DNA from 4 places in the Streptomyces brevispora genome. Region 3 is predicted to be linked to each of the others. Evidence: riboswitches for the same ligand, from Rfam matches in the RefSeq annotation. Region 3 holds a riboswitch; each other region holds the start of a gene.

Region 1 (4,990 bases), on a different contig from region 3:
CCGAGCAGGCAGCCGGTGCGGTCCCGCAGGGCCGCCACCATGTTCCCGGCCAGTTCGTCGGTGCCGTACCGGGCATAGGCGGCGACGCGGACGGGACCGCCCAGCAGCGCGGCCGCGTAGTGGATCGGCGGCACCTCGGAGACCAGCGTGGAGACGGCCGTGGCGTGCACCGCGTGGGTGTGCACGACGGCGGCGGCCCCGGTGTTCCGGTAGACCGCGAGATGGAGCGGCAGTTCACTGGTCGGGGCCAGCTCGCCGAGGACCCGGTTGCCGTGCAGGTCGACACCGACCGCGTCCTCGGGGCGGAGCCGGTCGTACGGCACACCGCTCGGGGTGACCAGCACCATTCCGCCGACCCGTGCCGAGACATTGCCCGAGGTCCCGACGACCAGACCGTCGGCCGCCGTCCTGCGGGCGGTCGCGACGACCGCCTCCCACGCCTGTTCGATGTCCCGGGTCTGTCCGACCGGGCCCCGCCGCTGTTCGCTCATACGAAGATCCTTTCCACCGATGAGCGGCTCATGTTTTCACCGCCTCGGAGAGTCGGCCGGACCTCGAAATCGGGGCCCACACCGGCCTGCGCCCCTCCCCCGCTGTCGGATCACGGTCAAATGGAGCGACGACACTCCGACGAGAGTCACCACAACGCCCTGTTCAGTTCATCTTCCGTTCACTCAAGTTGCCTACGGTCCACGTGCCACTGACGTCGAACGATTGCCTGGGTAAATGGAACACATCACGCTGCTGCTCGCGATTGTGATCGTGACAGCTCTAGTGTTCGATTTCACGAACGGTTTCCACGACACCGCCAACGCGATGGCCACGACCATCTCGACCGGCGCACTCAAACCCAAGACAGCGGTGGCGATGTCCGCCGTTCTCAACCTCGTCGGCGCGTTCCTGTCGGTGGAGGTCGCCAAGACGATCTCCGGCGGGATCATCAATGAGAACGGCCTCAGAACCGAGGTCATCTTCGCGGCGCTCGTCGGCGCCATCCTGTGGAATCTGCTGACCTGGCTGGTCGGGCTCCCGTCCAGCTCGTCGCACGCCCTCTTCGGCGGTCTGATCGGCGCCGCGGTGATGTCCGCGGGCTGGTCGTCGGTCGACGGCGGCACCGTCGTCACCAAGGTGCTGCTCCCCGCGGTCGCCGCCCCGGTCGTCGCCGGTCTGGCCGCACTGCTGGCCACCAAGCTGACGTACCGGATCGGCGGGAACATCCGTAACGGCGCCCAGGAGAAGGCGACCGCCAAGGGCTACCGCGCCGGACAGATCGCCTCCGCCGGGCTGGTCTCCCTCGCCCACGGCACCAACGACGCGCAGAAGACCATGGGCATCATCACCCTGGCCCTGGTCACCGGCGGGGTGCTCTCCCCCGGTTCGAACCCGCCGGTCTGGGTCATCGTCAGCGCCGGTGTGGCCATCGCGCTCGGCACCTACCTGGGCGGCTGGCGCATCATCCGCACCATGGGCAGCGGCCTCACCGACCTCAAGCCGCCGCAGGGCTTCGCCGCCCAGACCAGTGCGGCCACGGTCATCCTGGCCTCCTCCCACCTCGGCTTCTCCCTCTCCACCACCCAGTCCTGCTCCGGAGCGGTGATGGGCGCTGGCCTCGGCCGCCGGGGCGGTGTGGTCCGCTGGTCCACCGCCACCCGGATGTTCGTCGCCTGGGGTCTGACCCTGCCGGCCGCCGGTCTGGTCGGTGCCGGGGCGGAGCTCCTCACCAAGCAGGGCACCTGGGGCGTCGTGCTCGTCGCCGCGCTGCTGGTCTCGGGCTCCGGAGCGATCTGGGTCCTGTCGCGCCGCAAGCCCGTGGGCAAGGACGATGTCGCACCCGACGGCACCCCGGTCACCGGGGACGCCGAACCCGCGGGCGTCGTGACCACCGCCATCGCGGCCGTCAGCCCGCCGCCCACCGCGGCCCAGCAGGACCTCAAGACCACCATCCCGGCCCCCGCCGGACCCGTTGCCGACCCGGCACGACCCGCCACGGTATGAGAGCGTCCGGGAAGGACACATCCCCATGAACATCGACTGGGCAGCACTCGGCACCGTCTTCGGTGTCTCGCTCGTCGCCACCGTCGCCCTGGTGACTCTCTTCACCCTGGGCATCGTCGGCCTCTCCAGGCAGCCGGAACCGGCCGCGCAGGGCGGCCGGGGCGGCGGGTCGCTGATGCTGGCCCGCGCCGGCGCGTACGTCTGCTTCGGACTGTGCGCGGCAGCGGTGGCCTACGGCATCTATCTGATCGTCGCCTGACAGCCTCCGGGCCCCCACGGGCTCCCGTCGCACTCCAGCCGCATCGGGCCGGACGCACCTCGTGTGCGTCCGGCCCGATGTGCGTCTCAGCACACTGCACCTTCGCAGGTCAACGGCGGGTTGACTGACGTTCGCGGAGCGTGGTGGACTGCCGGAGCCATTACGGCGACAGCAGAGGAAGCCGGTGCGAATCCGGCGCGGTCCCGCCACTGTCACCGGGGAGCAGTCCCCCACCACCGGAACGTCACGGTCCACGCCAAGTGGACTGGAAGACCGGGGGAACTGCGGATCCGGGAGCCAGGAGACTCTCGTCGCCGGTCACGTCGAACCAGGGCGCGGACCCTGAGTGAGGACATATCGCCATGCCCGGCTGCCGTGCGTCCGTTCCTGTGTCGCCCCTTCCACCAGTTGACCGTACGAAGGTCCTTCGAGGCGCAACGGCCGGCTGAACCGTGCGTGCCGATCGCGTCTTCGCGTACGGCGCCACGGCCGGGCTGATCGGCGATCTGCTGCTCGGTGACCCCCGCCGGGGACATCCGGTCGCCGCCTTCGGGCGGGCCGCGGCAGGCGTCGAACGCCGTCTGTGGCGTGACCACCGCGGGTGGGGCGCACTGCACACCCTGGTCTGCGCCGGAGGCGCCGCCGGGGGTGCCGCGCTGGCCGCCCGAGCGCTGCGCCACCACCCCGCCGCGTCCGTGGCCCTGACCGCCGCCGCCACCTGGTCCGTCGTCGGCGGTACGTCGCTGGGGCGCGAGGCCCGGTCCATCGGCGACGCCCTGGCCGCGGGGGACCTCGGCCTGGCCCGTGAACGGCTGCCGCGTCTGTGCGGCCGCGACCCGCAGTCCCTGGACGGACCGCAGATCGCCCGCGCCGTGGTGGAGTCCGTCGCCGAGAACACCTCGGACGCCGTGGTCGGCGCCCTGGTGTGGGGTGCGCTGGGCGGGGTCCCCGGACTCGTCGGCTTCCGGGCCGCCAACACCCTCGATGCCATGGTCGGCCACAAGTCGCCCCGCTACCGGCGCTACGGCTGGGCCTCGGCCCGCCTCGACGACCTCGCGGGCTGGCCCGGCGCCCGGCTGACGGCCCTGCTCGCCGTCGCCGCCGGGGGACGGCCCCGGGGCGCGCTGCGGGCCTGGCGGGCGGACGCCGCCAAGCACCCGAGCCCCAACGCGGGCCCCGTGGAGGCCTCCTTCGCGGGCGCCCTCGGCGTACGGCTCGGCGGCACCCTCGCCTACGGCGGCCGGGTCGAGCACCGCCCCGTGCTCAACGGGGAGACCGGCCGGGCGGTGGGGACCGAGGACATCGAACGTGCCGTACGGCTGTCGCGCCGGGTCGGCGCGCTGGCCCTCGGCGTGAGCGTGGCGGCCCGTCTGGGCACGGGCGCGGCCGCACGCCGGATCACCTCGACGCGCGGCACGGGGTCGCCTGCCCCGGGTACGCGCACCTCAGGACGGAGACCGACATGAGCGGCGGACTGCTGGTCGCCGGGACCACCTCGGACGCGGGCAAGAGCGTCGTCACGGCGGGCATCTGCCGCTGGCTGGTGCGCCGGGGCGTGAAGGTCGCGCCGTTCAAGGCGCAGAACATGTCGCTGAACTCCTTCGTCACCCGGGAGGGCGCCGAGATCGGCCGCGCCCAGGCCATGCAGGCCCAGGCCGCCCGGGTGGAGCCGACCGCGCTGATGAACCCGGTGCTGCTCAAGCCCGGCAGCGACCGCTCCAGCCAGGTCGTCCTGATGGGGCGCGCGGTCGGCGAGATGAGCGCCCGCGGCTACCACGGCGGCAGGCAGGAACAGCTTCTGTCCACCGTCGTGGACTGCCTGGAGCAGCTCCGGGGCACGTATGACGCCGTGATCTGCGAGGGTGCGGGCAGTCCGGCCGAGATCAATCTGCGGCGCACGGACATCGTGAACATGGGCATCGCACGGGCGGCACGCTTCCCGGTGGTGATCGTCGGGGACATCGACCGCGGCGGCGTCTTCGCCTCGTTCTTCGGTACGACGGCCCTGCTCGCCGCCGAGGACCAGGCGCTGATCGCCGGCTATCTGGTCAACAAGTTCCGCGGCGACGTGTCACTGCTCGAACCCGGCCTGGACATGCTGCGCGATCTCACCGGACGGCCGACGTACGGGGTGCTGCCGTTCACCCACGGCCTCGGCATCGACGAGGAGGACGGGCTGCGGGTCTCGCTGCGCGGCACCGTACGGGAGTCGGCCGTCGCCCCGCCGCACGGCGAGGACGTCCTGCGCGTCGCCGTGTGCGCGGTTCCCCTGATGTCGAACTTCACCGACGTCGACGCGCTGGCCGCCGAGCCGGGCGTCATCGTGCGGTTCGTGGACCGGGCCGAGGAACTGACCGACGCCGACCTCGTCGTCGTGCCCGGCACCCGCGGCACCGTGAAGGCGCTGGCCTGGCTGCGCGAGCGCGGGCTCGCCGACGCGCTGCTGCGGCGTGCCGCCGAGAGGCGCCCGGTCCTCGGCATCTGCGGCGGCTACCAGCTCCTCGGCGAACACATCGAGGACGAGGTGGAGTCGCGCGCCGGGCACGTCGACGCACTCGGGCTGCTGCCCGTACGCATCCGGTTCGACCGAGAGAAGACCCTCGCCCGGCCGGTCGGCGAGGCGCTCGGCGCCCCCGTCGAGGGGTACGAGATCCACCACGGCGTCGCCGACGTGCGGGGCGGCGAGCCCTTCCTCACCGACGGGCGGGGCCGGCGCCTCGACGGCTGCCGGTCCGG
Region 2 (4,990 bases), on a different contig from region 3:
ATGATCGGAGGTCAACTCCGCCTGGGGCGGGCGACTTCGGTCATTGCGGAGGGGCTGTGGAAGGCCCTCCGATACGCATGCGGCTTGATGCCCGAAGAACGTACGAGCCGGCGGCGCGGCGCGACGGCGTTCCCGAAGCCGGACCGTCCTGCGATCGTGTCCGTCGTTTCATCCGATGTCTCCAGGAGGTGCTGTGCCGCCAGCTCCGGGCGAAGGCGCGCGGGGCGGGGGCTGATGGTGAACCGCCGCGGACGGCGGACGCCGCGCGGCCGGTGAGGGCCGCACGGCGTCCGTACCTGAGGAGCTGGGCGAGGAAACCGGAGGGTTCTAGAAGTCGTCGTCGAAGCCGACCGTGCCCTCGACCGCCACCTGGTACGCCGACGGGCGGCGCTCGAAGAAGTTCGTCAGCTCCTGGACGCCCTGGAGCTCCATGAACGAGAACGGGTTCTGCGATCCGTACACCGCGGGGAAGCCCAGCCGGGCGAGACGCTGGTCGGCGACGCACTCCAGGTACTCGCGCATGGACTCGGTGTTCATGCCCGGCAGCCCCTCGCCGCACAGGTCGCGGCCGAACTGGAGCTCCGCCTCGACGGCCTCCTTGAGCATGTCGGTGACCTGCTCCTGGAGGGCGTCGTCGAAGAGCTCCGGCTCCTCCTTGCGGACGGTGTCCACGACCTCGAACGCGAAGCTCATGTGCATGGTCTCGTCACGGAAGACCCAGTTCGTCCCGGTGGCGAGGCCGTGCAGCAGGCCGCGCGAGCGGAACCAGTAGACGTACGCGAACGCGCCGTAGAAGAACAGCCCCTCGATGCACGCCGCGAAGCAGATCAGGTTCAGCAGGAAACGGCGGCGGTCGGCCTTCGTCTCCAGCCGGTCGATCTTCTCGACCGAATCCATCCACTTGAAGCAGAACTGCGCCTTCTCACGGATCGAGGGAATCTCCTCGACCGCGTCGAACGCGGCCGCCCGGTCGTCCGGATCGGGCAGATAGGTGTCGAGCAGCGTCAGATAGAACTGGACGTGCACGGCCTCCTCGAAGAGCTGCCGCGACAGGTACAGCCGCGCCTCGGGGGAGTTGATGTGCTTGTACAGCGTCAGCACGAGGTTGTTGGAGACGATCGAGTCACCGGTCGCGAAGAACGCCACCAGCCGGCCGATCATGTGCTGCTCGCCCGGCGACAGCTTGGCGAGGTCGGAGACGTCGGAGTGGAGGTCCACCTCCTCCACCGTCCAGGTGTTCTTGATCGCGTCCCGGTAGCGCTCGTAGAAGTCCGGGTAGCGCATGGGTCGCAGGGTCAGCTCGAAGCCCGGGTCCAGCAGGTTCTTGTTCTCGGATGTGCTCATTACTGGCAGGCCTCGCAGGACTCGGGGTTTTCGAGGGAGCAGGCGATCGCGTCCGCGTCGGGCGCGGCGGCCTGCTGTACGGGAATGGGGGCGGCGGCCTGGCCGGATGCCGCACGGGCGATCCGGGTCGCCGGGCGCGAGCGCAGGTAGTACGTCGTCTTCAGCCCCTGCTTCCAGGCGTACGCGTACATCGAGGAGAGCTTGCCGATCGTCGGCGTCTCCAGGAACAGGTTCAGCGACTGGCTCTGGTCGAGGAACGGCGTACGGGCCGCCGCCATGTCGATCAGTCCGCGCTGCGGGATCTCCCACGCCGTGCGGTACAGCGCCCGCACCTCCTCCGGGATCCAGGCGAAGCCCTGCACCGAGCCGCTGGCCTCGCGCAGCGCCTCACGGGTCCGCGCGTCCCACACGCCGAGCTTCTTCAGCTCGTCGACGAGGTAGGCGTTGACCTGGAGGAACTCACCGCTGAGCGTCTCGCGCTTGAAGAGGTTGGAGACCTGCGGCTCGATGCACTCGTACACGCCCGCGATCGAGGCGATCGTCGCCGTCGGCGCGATGGCGAGCAGCAGCGAGTTGCGCATGCCGGTCGTCGCGACCCGGGCGCGCAGGGCGTCCCAGCGCTCCGGCCAGTTCAGCTCGGTGTCGTAGTGGTCCGGGTGCAGCACACCGCGGGCGGCACGCGTCTCGGACCAGGCGGGCAGCGGGCCGGACCGCTCGGCCAGGTCGCAGGACGCCTCGTACGCGGCGAGCATGATCCGCTCGGAGATCTTCGTGGAGAGGGTGCGCGCCTCGGGGGAGTCGAACGGCAGCCGCAGCCGGAAGAAGACGTCCTGGAGACCCATCGCGCCCAGGCCCACCGGCCGCCAGCGGGCGTTGGACCGGCCGGCCTGCTCGGTCGGGTAGAAGTTGATGTCGACGACCCGGTCGAGGAAGGTCACGGCGGTACGGACGGTGGCGTCCAGACGCTCCCAGTCGATCGTGCCGTCGGCGACGAACGCGCCGAGGTTGACCGAACCCAGGTTGCAGACGGCCGTCTCGCCGTCGTCGGTGACCTCCAGGATCTCCGTGCACAGGTTCGAGGAGTGCACGACGCGGCCCGGCTCGGCGGTCTGGTTCGCGGTCCGGTTGGAGGCGTCCTTGAACGTCATCCAGCCCTGGCCGGTCTGCGCGAGCGTCCGCATCATCCGGCCGTACAGCTCACGGGCCGGCATCGTCTTGCGGGCCAGGCCCTTGGCCTCGGCCGCCCGGTACGCGGCGTCGAACGCGTCGCCCCACAGGTCGACCAGCTCGGGCACGTCGGCCGGGGAGAACAGCGACCAGGTGCCGTCCGCGTCGACCCGGCGCATGAACTCGTCCGGGATCCAGTGCGCCAGGTTGAGGTTGTGCGTGCGCCGCTGGTCCTCGCCCGTGTTGTCGCGCAGCTCCAGGAACTCCTCGATGTCCGCGTGCCACGTCTCCAGGTAGACGGCCGCGGCGCCTTTGCGGCGGCCGCCCTGGTTCACCGCGGCGACGGAGGCGTCGAGCGTCTTCAGGAACGGCACGATGCCGTTGGAGTGCCCGTTGGTGCCGCGGATCAGCGAACCGCGGGCGCGGACACGGGAGTACGAGAGGCCGATGCCGCCCGCGTGCTTGGAGAGCCGCGCCACCTGGTGGTAGCGGTCGTAGATCGAGTCCAGCTCGTCCAGCGGCGAGTCCAGCAGATAGCAGGAGGACATCTGCGGGTGCCGGGTGCCGGAGTTGAAGAGGGTGGGGGATGAGGGGAGGTAGTCCAGCCGGCTCATCAGCCGGTACAGCGCGGCGACCTCGTCCAGGGCGCGCTCGGAGTTGTCCTCGGCGAGCCCGGCGGCGACCCGCAGCATGAAGTGCTGCGGGGTCTCGACGACCTGGCGGGTGAGCGGGTGGCGCAGCAGATAGCGGCTGTACAGGGTGCGCAGACCGAAGTAGCCGAAGCGGTCGTCGGCGCCGTCGGCGAGGGCCTGCCCCACCAGAGCGTCGAGAGCGGCCGCGTGGAGCGTCACGAACTCGGCGGTGCGGTCCGCGATCAGGCCCTCGCGGTGACTGACGGCGACCGATGCGGAGAAGGACGTCGCGCCCTGCCCGGCGGCCTCGTCCGCGATGGAGCGGGTGAGGAGGCGGGCGGCGAGCCGGGAGTAGGCGGGGTCCTCGGAGATCAGGCCCGCGGCGGCCTCGGTGGCCAGCGAGCGCAGCTCGGCCTCGTCCGACCGGGCGTTGCGGCCGCGCAGCGCGGCGGCGGCGACGCGGCCGGGGTCGGTGTCGGGCAGATCCGCGGTGAGGTCGGTGAGGGTCCGCAGCAACGCGGTTCCCGGTCCGTCCTTCGCGGGTGTCGCGGACGGGTCGGCTCCGGACTCGACCGCCCCGGACTCGACTGCTCCGGACTCGACTGCTCCGGACTCGGCGGCTTCCGACTCGGCGGCTTCGGACTCGGCCGCTGAAACCGGATCGGCTGGCGCGATGGTCACGTGGTGCTCTCCCTCGCTCGGCTCTGGGCCGGCGGGGGAACGGGGGCAGCCGGGCGGAGCCGGACCCTGGGCAGGGCAGCACTCCGTGCGGCGTCCACCGGCCCATCCACGAGGCCCGGACGTCTGGGCATCCGGTTCGGTCGAGCCGGATGCGCTGTCGGCAGGTCCTCGGACTCACGGATGCGCAAAAGCACACCGAACACACCGTTGCGGGACAGTTCCGGATTCGCACCGGATTTCCCTGCGTCGACAGCGAGCACGAGCATACATGTGGGGGCAGCCGGATGCGGCAGCCCCCACATGTTGTGTTGCGCGACGCGTCAGTGCGACGTCATGACGCCGGCGGGAGGTCCAGGCGATATGTCAGCAACGACACCCCGTCGATGGGGTACCAGTCCCTCTCGGGGGTCCGTACGAAGCCGAGGCGCCCGTAGATCCTATGGGCTCCGTGCATGCTCGGCTGCGTCGACAGGACGATCCCCGTGACCCCCGAGGTGCCCTGTGCGCGGTCGATACAGGCCCGGACGAGCGCCTCGCCCGCCCCGGCCCCACGGGCCTCGCGGGAGACCGCGAGCATCCGGAACTCGGCCTCGTCCGCGGCCGCGATGTCGGCCCACCGGTTCCCCGGCGGGGCGTAGGTCACGCCGCCCAGGACCCGGCCCCGCGCATCCGCCGCGACGAGTACCTCGGCCTCGGCGGCCCGCCGGGCGACGTCCCGCAGCTGAACCAGGTACGGATCGTCGGCGCCGAAGTCCAGCAGCCCGTCCCCGAGATAGGCCTCGGCGGTGATCTCGCCGAGGGCGGTGTGCTCGGCGGGCTCGATCGGCCTGATGGTGATGTCCATACGCGGAAGTCTGCCGTATCCGCGGGCGCCGTCCGCAAGGGTTTTCCGCCCGGCGCGCGAACGGGCCGCCGCGCCCCTGTGCGTGGGGTGCGGCGGCCCGTGCCGCTGCCGTCAGTGCCCGCCCGGCGCCCCGGCCGTTACCGGCGGGAGCTCCTTCTTCACACCGGGGGCGGCCAGGTCGTCCGCGTCCGCGGTGTAGTCGCCGGGGGATGTCTCGTCGGTCCCGGCAGGCGCCTTCACGGCGTTCAGGACGAGGGTGAGGACGAGGGTGACCACGACGTTCAGCACGAACGCCGTCAGGCCGATGTAGCCGATCTCGCCG
Region 3 (4,990 bases):
CACGGTCTCGTCCCGCCGATCGCCAACCTCGACGCGCCACCGGCGGAGTCCGGCCTCGACTGCGTGACCAAGGAGCCCCGCCGCCAGCGCGTCGAGCGGGCCCTCAGCCACTCCTTCGGATTCGGCGGCCACAATGTCGCCCTGGCCTTCCAGCGGGCCGAACCCCGCTGAACAGGAAAGGAATAGCCGCGACTGCTGTTTTCGGGTGTCCTGGCTGATTCCTGATCGTTCCTTTCGTATGACCACAATGATCGACAGCCCCGTTGTGACCGGAACCGGCACGGAACGGGTCGCGGACCGGCTCACCGCGGTGCTCCTCGGCACGGACGCCCGCCGGGAGCACGGCTTCTGGCAGCGCATCATCGCCACCGAACCGTTTCGCAGGCCGGCGGCCCCCCTGCCAGGTCCCACCCCCGACGAGAGGCTCGCACTCGCCCACGCGCGGCTGCGCACGCTCAACAACGCGCTGGACAGCGGCGCCAGGCTGGCAGCCGACCCGCGCGCCCTGGCCGCACTTCACGAATGGCTCGCCCCGGTGGATCCGTCACTCGCCACCGTCGCGGGAATCCACTACAACCTCTTCCTCGGCAGCTTGCTGGACCACGACGCCGACCGGCTCCGAGATCTGTCGGACTTCCTGGCGATGCGACGCATCGGGACCTTCCTCTGTACGGAGGTGGCGCACGGCAACGACGCCGCCGCGGTCGAGACGACGGCCACCTACGACCCTGCCCGGGACGGATTCGTACTGCACACGCCGCACCTGGGCGCGCAGAAGTTCATGCCCAACACCAGCCGGGCCGGCGGCCCCAAGACGGGCCTCGTCGCCGCCCGGCTGATCGTCGGGGAAGCAGACCACGGCGTCTTCCTGCTGCTGGTGCCGCTCACCGACTCGTTCCGGGCCCTGCCCGGGGTACGGATCCGCAGGCTTCCGGCACGGATGGGCAGCCCCGTGGACCACTGTCTGACCTCCTTCGACCAGGTATTCGTGGGGCGCGAGGCGCTGCTCGGCGGGGAGCAGGGGCGGGTCGGCGACGACGGGGTGTTCCGCAGCGGCACCGCCGGCCACAGACGCCGGTTCCTCGCTTCCATCGGCCGCGTCACCGCGGGCCGCATCTGCATGAGCGCGAGCGCGGTCGGCTCGGCCCGGGCCACCCTCGCCATCGCGGTCCGCTACTCCGGCCACCGGTATGTCTCCGGGGGCCGCGCGTTGCCGCCGTTGGCGGTGATCGCCCACCGCAGCCATCACGGCCCCCTCGCCGGGGCCATGGCCACCGTCTTCGCCATGAGCCTCCTGCACCGACGGGCCCTCGACCGCTGGGAGGCGGCGGCGCACCGGCCGGCGCCGGAGCGCGAGGCGGCCGGGCGGCTGGTCGACATCGCCAAGGGGTGGATCACCTGGCAGGCCCGGTCCGTGATCGTCGAATGCCGGGAACGGTGCGGCGCCCAGGGCCTGCTGGAGAACAACGGAATGGCCGAACTCGTCACCGGGGTGGAGGGTGCCATCACCGCCGAGGGCGACAACATGGCCATCCACGCCAAGGCGGCGGCCGAGATGGTCATCTCCGCGATGCCTGAGGCGATGGACGCGGGGGGCACCGCGGACGCGGGCGCGCCGGCCGGCGGCCTGGACGATCTGCGGTACCTCGGCCGGCTCCTGGCCCAGGTGGAGCGGATCCAGTTCGGCCGCTCCCGCGCCCGCATGGCACGGGCCCCGCACGGCGGCCCGCTGAAGCGGTGGAACGCGGGATCAGGGCCCGCGCTGCGAGGAGTCGAGGCCCATGCCTGCCGGCAGGCGGCCGACGCCTACGCGGACGCGGTCGAGGGCCTGCCCGAGGGGCCTGCCCGCGAGCGGCTGACCGATCTGGCCCGGCTGTTCGCGCTGCGCTGGGTCGAACGCAACAGCGGGGACCTGCTCGTCGCCGGTCACCTCACGGCCGACCAGGTCGAGGGCCTGACGGAGACCATCGAGCAACTCGTCGCCGCCGTCGCGGCCCACCTTCCGGACCTCGCCGACTCCTTCGCGCTGCCGGAGGAAGTGCTCGCCGACTGGCCCATCGCGGGAGCCCGCTACGCCGAGGCGTACGACGACCCGGGTGCCTCCTGGCACACGGGCGGGCGCCGGGTAACGGTCGGGGGTGATCGATGAGGGCCGAGCCGGAGCCGGCCGCACCGTCGGGCCCGCGCCGTGGCCGACGCGGCACAGGGACTCTGCCGCGGTGCCGTACTCCTGGCCTTCTGGGGTACGGCGGCCGTGTTGTCGCGTTGGTGCACGGGGCCGCGGACCCACGGAGGCGAATCGGTTCGCTGCAAGGCGTAACTGGACGGACGCTGCTCAGTTACTTCGGCGTCGGGGTGGTGAGAGGCGCCGCCCGGACATCCCCGCCGGACGGGCATGATGGAGAGGAAGACCATGAGCGCGATTCACCCCACGATCACCGAGGTACTCAGCCGTACCTTCAGGGTGCCCGTGGCCGAGATTCTCCCGGAATCCACGATGGAGAGCCTGGACATGGACTCCCTGGCAGTCGCCGAGTTCGCCGTCGTCATGAGGGAGGCCGTCGGCGTCGAGCTGGACCCGGGCACACTGCACCGGGACACCAGCCTCGCCGGGCTCACGGAGTTCCTCCGGGCGTCGGCCGGCAGCGAGGCGCCGGTGGGCACCGCCCGATGAAGATGCCGGCCATCGCCGTCACCGGCCTGGGAATGATCACCCCGGTCGGCAACGACACCGAGTCCACCTGGGACGGGGTGTGCGCCGGGGTCAGCCCGGCCCGCACCGTCCCCGCGCTCGCAGGGTGCGCGATCGACTTCGCCTGCACCGTCGACGGTATCGACCTGGACGCCTCGATCGGCCGCCGTACGGCCTTCCGCATGGGCAGGTACACCAAATTCGCCGTACTCGCCGCGCGGGAGGCGGTGGCCGACGCGGGACTCGACCCGGGCGGCTGGGACGGCGGCCGGGTCGCGGTCGTCGTCGGCACCAGCAGCGGCGGCTCCGCCGGTCTCACCGATCAGGCACTGGTGCTGGAACGGCGCGGGCCCGAGGCGACCTCGCCGTCCGGGATCCTGCTCACCATCCCGAACATGCCCGCGGCCGAGATCGCGATCGAGATGGGAGCGACGGGCCCCAGCCTGGCACCCTGCACCGCCTGTTCGTCCGGGATCACCGCACTGTCCGTGGCCCGGGACCTGCTCGTCACCGGGCAGTGCGATCTGGCGATCGCGGGAGCCACCGAATCGACCCTCTTCCCGATCGCCATGACCGGATTCGCCAGATCCGGCGCGGCCGCCCGCGCGGACCGGGACCTGTCCCGGCTCAGCCGGCCCTTCGCGGCCGACCGGGCGGGGCTCGTCATGGGAGAGGGCGCCGCCGTCATGGTGCTGGAACGCGCGGCCGACGCCGAGGCCCGGGGTGCCGAGCCGCGCGCGCTGCTCGCGGGCACCGGCGCCACCACCGACGCCCACCACCCCACCAGCCCGCACCCCGACGGCCGACTCGCCCAGGCCGCCGTCGAGGCCGCGCTGCGCGCCGCGGGCTGGCAGGCCGCGGACGTCGAGCACATCAACGCGCACGGCACGGCCACACCGCGCAACGACGCGGCCGAAGCCGCCCTCATCGGCCGGGTCTTCCCGCACCGGCCGCCCGTCACCGCGCCCAAGGGGGTGCTGGGTCACTGCATGGGCGCGGCCGGAGCGATCGAGGCGGGGCTGACGATCCTCACACTCCAGCGCGGAATCATCCCGCCGGTCGCCAACCTGGACGCGCCCGCGCCCGGGTTCGACATCGAGTGCGTCACCAAGCAGCCCCTGGTGCTGCCCGTCCGGCGTGCCGTCAGCCACTCCTTCGGATTCGGCGGACACAACGCCGTGGTCGCGCTTCTGCGTCCGTAGCGACCGGGCCGGTGGTGGTACGGGCCGAGGCCGGGCCCGATTCCACCGGCCGCACCGCCGCTGAGCTGCGCAGAGGCTCGTGGTAGCGTGCCTGGGCCAGTCGAACTCCATGGTGGAGTCAGGGAATCCGGTGCGAATCCGGAACTGACGCGCAGCGGTGAGGGGGACGGGCGGGGCACACGGCCACTGGGAGACCCACAGGGTTCCCGGGAAGGCGTCCCGACCGTACGAACCCGAGTCCGAAGACCTGCTGGCACCCGCGGTCCGGCACCGGGCCGCGGAACTCCGTACAGCGGGCCCCGCGCATGGGCCCAGAGACGCCGAGGTACTTCGTGCCGCCCATAGCCGGCCACGCCCGCTCCGCCGCCCTGCTCACAGCCGGAATCGTTCTGCTGACCGCCTGCGGCGGTGCCAAGGACAGTTCCGCGGCCAGGTCCACGGGGGCCGACGGCTATCCCGTGACCCTGGAGAACTGCGGACGCACCGTCACCGTGGACGCCGCTCCGCGCCGTGCCGTCCCGGTCGACCAGGGGTCCACCGAGATTCTGCTCTCGCTCGGCCTCGCCGACCGGCTGGCGGCCACGGCCACCTGGACCGACCCGGTGATGAAGGGCCTGGAGAAGGCCAACGCCGGCGTCCCGAGGATCTCCGAGAACCGTCCCTCGTCCGAGAAGGTCCTCGACCAGGAGCCCGACTTCGTCAGCGCGTCCTTCGAGTCGACGCTCGCCAAGGGCGGCGTGGCCCCCCGCGAGCAGTTCGAGGAACTGGGCGTCCCCACCTACGTCTCGCCCGCCGACTGCACCGCCAAGGACAACAGCAAGGACGGCGACGGGGTCCGCACCGGAGCGCTGACCATGGACAGTGTCTACGCCGAAGTACGCGACCTGGCCAAGGTGTTCGGTGTTCCGGAGCGGGGCGAGAAGCTCGTGGCGGACCTGCGTGCCCGGGTGCGGAAGGCGACCGGCGGCATCGACGCCTCCGGCGCCACCTTGATGTACTGGTTCGCCAACTCCGAGTCCCCTTATCTGGCGGGCTGTTGCGGAGCGCCCGGTGTCATCACCCGTGAGCTCGGTGCGAAGAACGTCTTCGACGACAC
Region 4 (4,990 bases), on a different contig from region 3:
CTCGATCGGCTGGCCGATCGTGCGGATCACCGGGGCCGGCACGCCGAGTACCAGCCGCTCCACGCGCGCCGGGTCCAGACCCTGTTCGCGCAGCGCCATGGCGGCGTCGGCGGCCGTGTGGGTGAAGTGGTTGGCCGGGTACGGCTTGAAGAAGATACCGGGCACGGCCCACTCGGTGCCGAGCCCGTCGGTGATGGCCGCCGGGTCGTAGATGCCGTGCAGGAATGCCGTGGAACTCGCCTACGCCGCAGAGCAGTTGGCGATCTTACCCACGGTCAGGCGTAAGCGCGTCGAGGAGACCCTCGACCTGCTGGGTCTCGCCGACCTCCGCCACCGTGCCCTGCACGAACTGTCCGGGGGCCGGCAGCAGCGCGTGGCCATCGGCTCGGTCCAGTCCGCGGTCCGATTCACACCCTCCGTACCGGCGGCTTCCGACCGGCAGTGAAGGCCGGACGGGCGGTGGCGCGCTGCGCGCCCCGCCCGTCCGGTCACTTTACGGTCACTTCTCGGTCAGGAGGTGGGTAGTTCGCCGCGGACGGTTCGGGCCGCGGTGACCAGGTTCTCCAGAGACGCCTTGGTCTCGGGCCAGCCGCGGGTCTTCAGACCGCAGTCGGGGTTGACCCACAGCCGTTCGGCCGGAATGGCCTTAAGCCCCGTGCGGAGCAGAGCGGCGATCTCGTCGGTATCGGGTACGCGCGGGGAGTGGATGTCGTACACACCGGGGCCCGCTTCGCGCGGGTAGCCGTGTGCGGCGAGTTCGCGCGCGACCTGCATGTGGGAGCGGGCGGCTTCCAGGCTGATGACGTCAGCGTCCAGGTCGTCGATGGCCTGGACGATGTCGCCGAACTCGGCGTAGCACATGTGGGTGTGGATCTGGGTGTCCGCACGCACTCCGCTGGTGGTGAGCCGGAACGACTCGGTGGCCCAGTCCAGGTACGCGGCGTGGTCCGCCGCGCGCAGGGGCAGGGTCTCGCGCAGCGCGGGTTCGTCGACCTGGATGACCGATGTGCCGGCGGCCTCCAGGTCGTCCACCTCGTCCCGCAGAGCGAGGGCGACCTGCCGGGCGGTGTCGCCGAGCGGCTGGTCATCACGGACGAAGGACCAGGCCAGCATGGTGACGGGCCCGGTCAGCATGCCCTTGACCGGGCGACCGGTGAGCGACTGGGCGTACGAGGTCCAGCGCACCGTCATCGCTTCGGGGCGGGAGATGTCGCCGGCCAGCACCGGCGGACGGACGTAGCGGGTGCCGTAGGACTGGACCCAGCCGTGCCGGGTGGCGAGGTAGCCGGTGAGCTGCTCCGCGAAGTACTGCACCATGTCGTTGCGCTCGGGCTCACCGTGCACCAGGACGTCGATGCCGGTCTTCTCCTGGAAGGAGATGACCTCGCCGATCTCGTCCCTGATCCGCTCTTCGTAGCCGGCCGTGTCGATCCGGCCCGTGCGCAGGTCGGCGCGGGCCGTGCGCAGTTCGGCGGTCTGCGGGAACGAACCGATGGTGGTCGTCGGCAGCAACGGCAGCCCGAGGTGGGCGCGTTGGGCTGCGGCACGCTCGGTGTACGGCCGGGAGCGACGGCCGTCGGCGTCGGTGACGGCCGCGGTCCTGGCCCGTACGGAGGGGTCGCGGGTGATCGGGGAGTTCCTGCGGGAGGCGAGGACTGCGCGGTTCGCGGCGATCTCGGCGGCGACGGCGCCGGTGCCCAGGGCCAGCCCCTTGGCCAGCGTGACGACCTCGGCGGTCTTCTGCTCGGCGAAGGCCAGCCAGCGCAGGATCTGGGGGTCGATGTCCCTCTCGGGCGCCGTGTCGAGGGGGACGTGCAGCAGCGAGCAGGACGCGGCTACGTCGACGGTGTCCGCGAGGCCCAGGAGGGTCGCGAGGGTGGCCAGCGACTTCTCGTAGTCGTTGATCCAGATGTTGCGGCCGTTGACGACGCCCGCGACGAGCCGTTTGCCGGGCAGCCCGCCCGCGGTGGCGAGGTTTTCGAGGTTCGCGGCGGCCGCGCCGGTGAAGTCCAGTGCCAGACCCTCCACCGGGGCCTTGGCCAGGACGGGCAGGGCATCGCCGAACCGGTCGAAGTAGGAGGCGACGAGCAGCTTGGGCCGGTCGGTGAGGCCGCCGAGTTCACGGTAGGTCCGGGCCGCCGCGTTCAGCTCGGCCGCGGAACGGTCCTGGACCAACGCGGGCTCGTCGAGCTGCACCCACTCCGCGCCTGCGGCACGCAGATCGGCGAGCACCTTTCCGTAGACCGGCAGCAGCCGGTCCAGCAGGGTGAGCGGTTCGAAGTCGGCCGGCACTCCGGGGGCGGGCTTGGCCAGCAGGAGATAGGTCACGGGGCCGACGAGAACTGGCCGGGAGGTGTGCCCGAGCGCGAGGGCTTCCTTCAGCTCGGTGACCTGCTTGGCGGAATCGGCGGTGAATACGGTGTCCGGACCGAGTTCGGGGACGAGGTAGTGGTAGTTGGTGTCGAACCACTTGGTCATCTCCAGCGGCGCCACGTCCTGGGTGCCGCGGGCCATCGCGAAGTAGCCGTCGAGTGCGTCGGCATCGACAGCCGCGCGGTGGCGTCGGGGGACCGCGCCGACCATGACGCTGGTGTCCAGGACGTGGTCGTAGTACGAGAAGTCGCCGGTGGGCACCTCGTGAACCCCGGCGTCCGCCAGCCGCCTCCAACTGGACCGGCGCAGACCTGCCGCCGTTTCCCGGAGGGAGTCGGCGGTGACGCGTCCCTTCCAGTATCCCTCGATGGCCTTCTTCAGTTCCCGGTTCGGGCCCTGGCGGGGGTAGCCGTACACGGTGGCTCGTGCTGCCGCGGCTGCGGGCTTCGCTGTCACGGAAATCTCCTTCGCGAGATGACTCCTGAACATCCCGGGGACGGGACACGGACGCGAAGGGATGACGAACCGGACGGATCTCACGCACGCCATCGGCGCGGTCTTCCGTCTGGTATGTACGCCGACCCGCCCACGAGGTCACCGGGATATCCGCACACGAGGGGTCGTGTGCGGGCAACGGGCAGGTCTTCGGACTCGCGGGCAGGTCCGCCGAGGCGGACACCTACTGGCCGTCGCTTCCCAGATCCAACCGGATCCAGTGCGTATGACGGCGGTCGTTCCCACTCACCGCTGCGGGGCAGTCCCGGAATTCCACCGGGTTCCCTCTTACGACGCGTCTGTCTGGCGGACAGGGCGAACCAGCTGCACGGGCCAGGTTAGACGGTTGCCCACCGCCCGGGCACCGCTGTTCACATTCCGGAACGTGAAATGAGAATCGGGGACAGGCCGCCGCAAGCGCCTCATCCCTCGCGGGCCGACCGCGAGACGCGTCCGTCGACTCCGCATCCGGTGAGGCGGAGCAGTACCGTCGGTCGGGGCCGCGCCGACAACGAGCAGTGTTCCCGGACAGCGGATCACGTGGCGCCGGCCTGGGTACTCGGACAGACCCCTGGACCGGGGTGGGGCAACCCCACCGTGACCGCGGCCCGGAGGGCCTCGGGGAGGTGGCGGCACCGGGCCGCACATCGTTCGCGCCGAGCTACGTCCGTCGGCGCCGGCTCCGAGGCCGTCCAGGTCGTTCTCGGTGAGCGTGCTCCGCGCTCCTGTGGGACGAATGTATTGCCCCACCTGTGTACTGCCCCACCTGGAACAGGTTCACCCGAACACCTGCATCGGGCACACCCCCTGCGGGAGGAAGCGAGAACACCGTGAACGACCTTCACCCGGAAGACGCCGCGGACAGCGGGGCCCCGATTCCGAGGGACCTGCCCGATCAGCAGGCCACCGCCGACGAGGACCCCTGGGACGTGGTCGGCGGCTCGATGCAGTCGGCCGCCGACGAGCAGCCGGACCCGGAGATTCCCGACACGGACGAGGCCGGCACCGGCCGACGGGGTGCTCCGCACTCAGGCCATCACCATCCTGAGCACCCCGTGCCGGACGAACCGGCCGGCTGACCCCGCGCGACGCGGAAGTGGTGGAACCCGGACACGATCAGGATCTACGATCGCCTGCGCGCCCAGGCCAAGGGGACGTGCGGGCCGCTGCCCCTGCTCGACCGGAACCGGCGACCGCGTCGGTGTCCCCTGCGCCGCTGCTCGTTCGTTGTGAGGGTGAGAGCCCGCTGACTCCAGAGGCGGCGATGCAGTACGCCCTGCTGATCTACACCGAGCCCGGCCACGAGGAGACGCTGTCGGAGGTGGAACGTGAGGCGGCGTACGCCGAGTACCTGGCGCTGGCCGACGACCCGAGGTGTGTCGGCGCAGGGCAGTTGCAGTCCGCTGAGACGGCGACGAGCGTGCGTGTGGCCGGTGGCCGGACGCTGATGACCGACGGCCCGTTCGCGGACACCAAGGAAGTGCTCGGCGGCTTCTGTCTGATCGAGGCGGCCGACCTCGACGAAGCGATCGAGATGGCGTCGCGTGTTCCGGCTACCTCTGCCTCCACTCGACCCGCGGCGAGTTCTTGCGGCGTCTCGGCCGGGACGCCGAGGCCCGGGGCGCCTACCGCAGGGCGCTCGAACTGGCCACCTCGACCCCCGAGCGGCGGTTCCTGACCAGGCGGCTCGAAGATTTCCGACCCGGACTGTCCCCTGGGCGGGTGCGCGTTCGTCGCCTTGGCAGGAGGGTCATACAGGCGGTCGTGCCCGGGGCGGCCCGTGACGGTCGCGTCGCAGGGCCCGTCCATGGGCCGGCCACCGAGGTGTCCCCGCCCGCACCGCCCGGCAGCGGCATCACCACCATGGAGGAAGTCATGAGTTCCGCCCCCGCGACCGCCACGATCCCCGGCTATGTGGCCGGCACCTGGAAGGCGGACCCGGCGCACTCCGTACTCGCCTTCACCCTCCGGCAGTTCAGGGTCAGCACGGTGCGTGAACGGTTCACCGGCTTTGACGTCACGATCGTCACGAGCGAGGACCCCCGGGGCTCGTCGGTCGCCGCGATGATCGACGTCACGTCCCTCGACACCGGCAATGAGCGGCGTGACAGCCACCTGCGCT

What was found. A riboswitch is a leader RNA that binds a small molecule or an ion and turns the genes downstream of it on or off. The one in region 3 is predicted to bind cobalamin.
Region 1: another riboswitch for cobalamin. It lies ahead of FHX80_RS03385 (cobalamin biosynthesis protein); the one in region 3 lies ahead of FHX80_RS30945 (ABC transporter substrate-binding protein).
Region 2: another riboswitch for cobalamin. It lies ahead of FHX80_RS20400 (ribonucleoside-diphosphate reductase subunit alpha); the one in region 3 lies ahead of FHX80_RS30945 (ABC transporter substrate-binding protein).
Region 4: another riboswitch for cobalamin. It lies ahead of metE (5-methyltetrahydropteroyltriglutamate--homocysteine S-methyltransferase); the one in region 3 lies ahead of FHX80_RS30945 (ABC transporter substrate-binding protein).

What each region holds. Positions count from the first base shown of each region.
Region 1 is NZ_VIWW01000001.1:711,157-716,146, forward strand. It holds gene FHX80_RS03370 (class II aldolase/adducin family protein) at 1-491, opposite strand, end outside; gene FHX80_RS03375 (inorganic phosphate transporter) at 727-1,995, shown strand; gene FHX80_RS03380 (hypothetical protein) at 2,021-2,254, shown strand; cobalamin riboswitch at 2,429-2,562, shown strand; gene FHX80_RS03385 (cobalamin biosynthesis protein) at 2,707-3,720, shown strand; gene FHX80_RS03390 (cobyric acid synthase) at 3,717-4,990, shown strand, end outside.
Region 2 is NZ_VIWW01000001.1:4,361,430-4,366,419, forward strand. It holds partial or broken gene FHX80_RS35810 (AraC family transcriptional regulator) at 12-203, opposite strand; gene FHX80_RS20395 (ribonucleotide-diphosphate reductase subunit beta) at 328-1,344, opposite strand; gene FHX80_RS20400 (ribonucleoside-diphosphate reductase subunit alpha) at 1,344-3,824, opposite strand; adenosylcobalamin-variant (AdoCbl-variant) riboswitch at 3,979-4,077, opposite strand; gene FHX80_RS20405 (GNAT family N-acetyltransferase) at 4,156-4,668, opposite strand; gene mctP (monocarboxylate uptake permease MctP) at 4,780-4,990, opposite strand, start outside.
Region 3 is NZ_VIWW01000002.1:326,681-331,670, forward strand. It holds gene FHX80_RS30925 (beta-ketoacyl-[acyl-carrier-protein] synthase family protein) at 1-171, shown strand, start outside; gene FHX80_RS30930 (acyl-CoA dehydrogenase family protein) at 239-2,149, shown strand; gene FHX80_RS30935 (acyl carrier protein) at 2,414-2,674, shown strand; gene FHX80_RS30940 (beta-ketoacyl-[acyl-carrier-protein] synthase family protein) at 2,671-3,894, shown strand; cobalamin riboswitch at 3,975-4,163, shown strand; gene FHX80_RS30945 (ABC transporter substrate-binding protein) at 4,200-4,990, shown strand, end outside.
Region 4 is NZ_VIWW01000003.1:72,361-77,350, forward strand. It holds gene FHX80_RS36265 (hypothetical protein) at 1-165, opposite strand, end outside; partial or broken gene FHX80_RS33385 (cobalt ABC transporter ATP-binding protein) at 233-400, shown strand; gene metE (5-methyltetrahydropteroyltriglutamate--homocysteine S-methyltransferase) at 511-2,829, opposite strand; cobalamin riboswitch at 2,993-3,208, opposite strand; gene FHX80_RS33395 (hypothetical protein) at 3,699-3,947, shown strand; gene FHX80_RS33400 (YciI family protein) at 4,133-4,546, shown strand; gene FHX80_RS33405 (YceI family protein) at 4,744-4,990, shown strand, end outside.